One region of the Bacillus sp. Bwzl_19 genome, then DNA from elsewhere that is predicted to be linked to it. Evidence: a T-box and tRNA genes for the amino acid it is inferred to sense, from the RefSeq annotation. Region 1 holds a T-box; the other holds one or more tRNA genes.
What was found. A T-box is a leader RNA that pairs with one kind of tRNA and senses whether it is charged. The one in region 1 lies ahead of tyrS (tyrosine--tRNA ligase), so its partner is inferred to be a tRNA-Tyr.

Region 1 (3,400 bases):
GCAGCATATTTTCATTGTCGGCGGCAGCGAAGAAACGGGAGATAAAATCATCCATTACGATAAAGCGGCTGAAGGGGAAAGCACGAGACTTGACATTGAATGGATGGACAGAAGAGACGGCTACCTGCTTCATTACACATCAGGTTCTACCGGAACGCCTAAGGGCGTGCTTCACGTTCATGAAGCCATGATTCAGCAATACCAGACCGGCAAGTGGGTGCTTGATCTCAAAGAAGACGATATTTACTGGTGCACTGCGGACCCAGGTTGGGTGACCGGGACGGTGTACGGGATTTTTGCGCCGTGGCTGAACGGAGCGGCGAACGTAATCGTCGGCGGCAGATTCAGTCCGGAAAACTGGTACGGCACAATTGAAAAGCTCGGTGTCAGCGTCTGGTACAGCGCTCCGACCGCTTTCAGAATGCTTATGGGCGCCGGAGATGAAATGGCGTCCAAATTTGACCTTACCTCACTTCGTCACGTCCTGAGTGTCGGAGAGCCTTTAAACCCTGAGGTCATCAAGTGGGGGCATAAAGTATTCGGCAAGCGCATCCATGATACGTGGTGGATGACGGAAACCGGCGGACAGCTTATCTGCAATTATCCTTGCATGGAGATCAAGCCGGGTTCAATGGGGAAACCGATTCCGGGAGTGGAAGCGGCGATCGTTGACAATCAAGGAAATGAACTTCCGCCGTACCGGATGGGGAACCTCGCCATTAAAAAGGGCTGGCCGTCCATGATGGATTCCATTTGGAATAACAAAGAAAAATATGATTCTTATTTCATGCCGGGCGGCTGGTATGTTTCCGGAGATTCAGCTTATATGGATGAAGACGGTTATTTCTGGTTCCAAGGCAGAGTCGATGATGTTATTATGACATCCGGCGAGCGTGTCGGCCCGTTTGAAGTCGAAAGCAAACTTGTTGAACATCCGGCGATTGCCGAAGCCGGTGTCATCGGAAAGCCGGATCCTGTCCGGGGAGAAATCATTAAAGCGTTTATCGCCCTCAGAGAAGGACATGAACCATCCGATCAGCTGAAGGAGGACATTCGCCTCTTTGTAAAACAAGGGCTTGCCGCGCATGCCGCACCGCGTGAAATTGAGTTCAAAGATAAACTGCCGAAAACACGAAGCGGAAAAATCATGCGACGTGTCCTGAAGGCGTGGGAGCTGAACCTGCCGGCAGGCGACCTGTCCACAATGGAAGATTAAAGCCGGCGTTGACATTGCATCTAATTTATGTTAAAAATGAGTAAGCTTCATACGAAAAGGTTTTGATTGAGACAAGTAGGATATCTGATTGTTCCAGAGAGCTGATGGCCGGTGAAAATCAGTACATAAGATATGCCGAATACACTCATGAACCGCTTTTGCGAACAAAGTACTTCAAAGGAAGGCTTTCAGTAGTGAAAGAACGGACACGGTCCGTTATCAGGAAGAGTGATAAGAGCTTTTTTAGGCTTTTATTAGTAGGGTGGTACCGCGATTATATCGTCCCTTCGTTTTAAACGAAGGGGCGTTTTTTATTTCTATAAACAAAGGAGAAGACAAAATGACTAATTTATTAGAAGATTTATCATTCCGCGGCTTAATCCAGCAAATGACGGATGAAGAAGGACTGAATAAACAGCTGAACGAAGAAAAAATCCGTTTATACTCAGGGTTTGACCCGACGGCTGACAGCCTCCACATCGGACACCTTCTGCCGATATTGACACTGCGCCGTTTCCAGCTTGCAGGCCACCATCCGATTGCGCTTGTAGGCGGCGCAACGGGACTGATCGGCGATCCGAGCGGCAAAAAAGCGGAACGTACGTTAAACACTCAGGATATCGTTGTCGAATGGTCGCAAAAAATTAAAAATCAGCTTTCCCGATTTTTAGATTTCGAAGCCGGAGAAAACCCCGCTGTCATAGCGAACAACTTTGATTGGATCGGAAAAATGAGCATCATTGAATTTCTTCGCGACGTCGGAAAAAACTTCGGAATCAACTACATGCTTGCGAAAGATACTGTAAGCTCAAGAATTGAAACCGGGATTTCTTACACGGAATTCAGCTACATGATCCTGCAATCCTACGATTTCCTGAATCTGTACAGAGAAAAGAACTGCAAACTCCAAATCGGCGGCAGTGACCAGTGGGGCAACATCACGGCCGGTCTTGAACTGATCAGAAAATCGGAAGAAGAAGGGGCGAAAGCGTTCGGTCTTACCATTCCGCTCGTCACAAAAGCGGACGGCACGAAATTCGGCAAAACGGAAGGCGGCGCGATTTGGCTTGATAAAGAAAAAACATCGCCGTATGAATTCTACCAATTCTGGATCAATACAGATGACCGCGACGTCGTCAAATATTTAAAATACTTTACTTTCCTGTCAAAAGAGGAAATTGAAGCTTATGCTGAAAAAACGGAGACGGCTCCTGAGAAAAGGGAAGCGCAGAAACGTCTCGCTGAAGAAGTGACTGTTCTTGTACACGGCCGCGAAGCGCTGGAGCAGGCCGTTCATATCTCCCAGGCGCTTTTCAGCGGCAATATTAAAGAGCTTTCCGCTCAAGACGTCAAGGTAGGGTTTAAAGACGTGCCTTCGTTTGAAAAAGACCGCTCTGAAGAGCTGTCTTTAGTAGACGTGCTTGTGGAATCTAAATTGTCGCCTTCAAAACGGCAGGCCCGCGAAGACATTCAAAACGGGGCCGTCTACATTAACGGCGAGCGCCAGACGGACATCAGCCATCTTCTGACAGCAGAAGACCGCATCGAAGATCAATTTACCGTACTGCGCCGCGGAAAGAAAAAATACTTCCTGATCACGTACTGAAAATAAAAAGCAGTCCGGCCGCTTTATGCGGCAGGCTGCTTTTTTAGGTTTTGTGAATACTGCACCGGGAAATGAGTACAGTACATAGTATAAGGCAAAACAGGGAAGGGGCGCTGCGCCGTGAATTTCATGTTCACCATCGCGAAGGAAAGATTGCAGCGGGATCATTGGGAACAGCAGCAAAGCATGAACGCCGAAGTCAAAGCCGAGGAACCTGAGGCGGAAGAAGAAAATCCGCCATCATAAAGGAAAAAGCCTTCATTCTGCGGAATGGAGGCTTTTATTTGTCACCAGATCAGCCTGACGGCGGCCATCAGCACGACTCCCGTGATGACCGTAATTGATAAGCTTTTTGTCCACATCGCGCAAAGCAATGTCGGGATGAGAACGATCATTGCTTTCCAATCAAAGGTCAAAGCGCTATTTGTTTTCACGATCATGCTCTCCGTTACCAGAGCGGTCAAAATGCAGAGCGGAATAAAGGAGAGCCATTTTAAAGCCAATTCAGGCATCTGAATGTTCCGGACAAATATAAACGGAACGATACGCGGCACAAGTGTAACAATCATGCAGCCGAG
Region 2 (3,400 bases), 1.3 Mb from region 1:
CGTGTCGCGCTCGATGGCGATGAGAGCGCCGATGCGGCGTTTCGCCATGTAGCTGATCGATTTTGTAATCGCTTCAATTGTCTTATGCTGTGCTTCCTCCACGGGGGTGCCGCTCCTTGAAAAGAACCGGCCCCGTCCGAGCTGTTCAAGCGCCCGCCTCAGCTCCGGCTGGAATATAATGATAATCGCTAAAAATCCCCATGTTATCGCTTGGTCCATCAGCCATTGAAGCGTGCTGAGTCCCAAATATGAACTGGCCATCCGGACCAATACGATGACGACGATTCCTTTTAAAAGCTGAACCGCCTTCGTTCCGCGTATGACCATGATTAATTTATATATCACATACCAAACAAGGAGAATATCAACGGCATTGCCGAGGTATTGCAAAAATGGGATGTCCTCAAAAGCCATTTCCTCGTCCTCCAAGAATTCAGTCATTTCGTTTTTCCGTTATGAATTGTGCTGCATGAGCAATATGTACATCATATAGCGTGCTCATTATACCACATTTTGATTTCTCAAGTGAAATGAGCCAGCGTGGCAATCCGTAAAAAAAGAGTAAAGCGATTATACGCTTTACTCATCTTCATTCGGGTCTAAAGCGCTCACAACGCCCTGACCCGCCGATTTCAGTTCGTACCAGACCCAGTCAAACAATTGGTTAATTTCTTCAATCTGCCCGGTGACTTGTCCGGCTGAGGCCATGTATTTTTCTCCGTTGACGACGGTCACATTGCCGTCGACCTTACCTTTAATGACCAGCTTGCCGTTTTTTACTGTGACATCACCCTTTACGGTCTCGCCTTCAGGGACGGTGACCGTGTGATTCTGTACGACAAGGTTCGGCTGCTTGGACACACTGAAATTGTGGTCGTTATGCCAGCTGTTGAAAAAACCGCCGCCCATTAAAATCACAAAAACCGCTGCGGCTGCAATGATCGGATGAGTTTTGATCCATCGTTTAACAGAAGCGCGCTTTTTCTCTTTTGGAAGATTCGCCATAACTTTGGCAGTAAAATCAGCAGGGGCTGTGACATGCGATGTGCTTCGGACGAGCGCTACGGATTTCTCCATTTCATGGAAATGCCGCTTGCAATTCTCGCATGACCGCAAATGTTGTTTTAATACGTTTTCATCTTCAGGAAGGATATCTCCATCAAGATGCTTATGCATAAGCTGCACGATCTGTTCAGGACAGCTCATTTCATCACCCCACTTAAAGATCTCTCAATTGTTTTCTAAGAGCCTCTCTGCCTCTGTGAATCCTTGTCTTGACGGTGCCGACAGGGATATTCAGAATCTCCCCGATTTCAATTAAAGAGAGTTCGTCAATATACTTTAATACAATAACCGTTCTGTACTTGTCAGGCAGCTTTAAAATCTTTTTCTGAATTGTGTCAGACAGCTCCAATGACAATACGGCGTCTTCAGGGAGAACCCCATCCGCAGCGATCTGCGAATACATCGTCAGCCCTTCTGCTCCCGCCACTTCTGCGTCCAGATAGTAATCAGGCTTTTTCTTGCGGATGCGGTCAATGGTCAGGTTGGTCGCAATTCTGTAAAGCCACGTTGAAAACTTTCTGTTGATATCGAAACTGTCGATATTGACATACGCTCTGATAAAAGCCTCCTGCGCAATATCTTCCGCTTCGTGGACATTGCCGAGCATGCGGTAGCAAAGCTGGTAAATCTTATCTTTATAAAGGTCAACGATTTCCGCAAACGCATTTTGATCGCCTTTTTTGACTTGCTTAATTCTTTTTTTAATCAGGTTTTCCATGTTTTATCTTACCTCTGCCCTTCACCGGTCTGTATCTATACGTTGATTGTTTTAAAAGGTTTCATTTTTTTATTACATTTATTTTACCAAATTTCAGGCAGGGTGTAGATGGAAAATACAGAATATACTGCCTTAACAGCAGCTTAAAAATAGTATATCTGATGAACAATTGGAAATCGAGGTAAAGCACCGATACATAAAAAAAGACACCTTATGCAAAAGGTGTCTGAGACTGGGCTAGCTGGATTCGAACCAACGCATGACGGAGTCAAAGTCCGTTGCCTTACCGCTTGGCTATAGCCCAAAAATGGTGGAGGGGGACGGATTCGAACCGCCGAACCCTGAGGGAGCGGATTTACAGTCCGCCGCGTTTAGCCACTTCGCTACCCCTCCGTATTTTTCAGAAAAACAGTGCCGGCCAGAGGACTTGAACCCCCAACCTACTGATTACAAGTCAGTTGCTCTACCAATTGAGCTAGGCCGGCAAATATGGTGGAGGATGACGGGCTCGAACCGCCGACCCTCTGCTTGTAAGGCAGATGCTCTCCCAGCTGAGCTAATCCTCCATATGACCCGTACGGGATTCGAACCCGTGTTACCGCCGTGAAAGGGCGGTGTCTTAACCGCTTGACCAACGGGCCGTTGTGTCCGCGTCGAGCTGACAAAAGTTATTATATACAGGTTGTACCCTATTTGTAAAGAGAAAAATTATTTTTTTTATTTTCAAACTTTTTTACCCGTTTTTTAACTGAAAAACTCATCCCTTCTTTCTTATTTCATTTAAGATGGAGGTATCATAAATATTGAAGGGAATGGACACAGATGATCTTAGTCAGCTCTTGTCTCGGCGGTATCGAATGCAGGTATAACGGCTCCCACGCCGCTTCGGAAAAAATCCTCAGACTCGTGGATGAAAAGAAAGCTGTTATGGTCTGCCCTGAACTTTTGGGCGGCTTCACCACTCCCCGCGAACCGGCGGAAATCATCGGCGGCACGGGCGAAGATGTGCTGAACGGAACGGCGAAAATCGTAACGGCATCTGGTGAAGACGTTACCGCTTTATATATGGCCGGCGCGGAAAAAACACTGGCATACGCAAAAGAAATAGGCGCCGGCACGGTCATCCTTAAAGAAAACAGCCCATCCTGCGGAAGCAGCTTCATCTATGACGGAACTTTCTCAGGGAAAAAGATCACCGGGGACGGCATCACTTCCGCTCTTTTAAAACGGGCAGGCTGCCGTGTGTTATCAGAAGATGAACTGGATCAATTATAAAAAAGGAGAGAAGATATCATGGATGTAACCCTGTCTTTTTACAAACCGGAGCATGCAGACAGGCTGAACGGGTTTGTACTCAGTGAAGAAGATAAAATGTTCTCCGCTCTCCCGAAAGATGTCCTGCCGCAGGCGCTTGTCATCCGGGATCGTTATCCCACAGTCATTTTAAAAGAAGACAGCCCAGTCGGTTTTTTTATTTTACATACCTCAAAAGAAACCATCGCCCCATATTCGAACAACGTGTCTGCCATTTTACTGAGCGCGCTGTCATTACATGCGTCACAGCAGGGAAAAGGTTATGCCAAACAGGCGATGCTGCAGCTTCCCGCTTTTATCGCA

Region 2: it encodes a tRNA-Tyr, which carries the amino acid that the T-box ahead of tyrS (tyrosine--tRNA ligase) is inferred to sense. The anticodon was not compared.

What each region holds. Positions count from the first base shown of each region.
Region 1 is NZ_CM142729.1:2,567,378-2,570,777, reverse strand. It holds gene acsA (acetate--CoA ligase) at 1-1,216, shown strand, start outside; T-box leader at 1,270-1,506, shown strand; gene tyrS (tyrosine--tRNA ligase) at 1,557-2,822, shown strand; gene sr7p (small protein SR7P) at 2,943-3,068, shown strand; gene ACW5MY_RS13590 (AzlD domain-containing protein) at 3,110-3,400, opposite strand, start outside.
Region 2 is NZ_CM142729.1:192,161-195,560, reverse strand. It holds gene cdaA (diadenylate cyclase CdaA) at 1-414, opposite strand, end outside; gene rsiW (anti-sigma-W factor RsiW) at 580-1,206, opposite strand; gene sigW (RNA polymerase sigma factor SigW) at 1,220-1,783, opposite strand; tRNA gene ACW5MY_RS01110 (tRNA-Gln) at 2,016-2,087, opposite strand; tRNA gene ACW5MY_RS01105 (tRNA-Tyr) at 2,092-2,176, opposite strand; tRNA gene ACW5MY_RS01100 (tRNA-Thr) at 2,196-2,268, opposite strand; tRNA gene ACW5MY_RS01095 (tRNA-Val) at 2,274-2,349, opposite strand; tRNA gene ACW5MY_RS01090 (tRNA-Glu) at 2,353-2,424, opposite strand; gene ACW5MY_RS01085 (2-thiouracil desulfurase family protein) at 2,606-3,058, shown strand; partial or broken gene ACW5MY_RS01080 (GNAT family N-acetyltransferase) at 3,077-3,400, shown strand, end outside.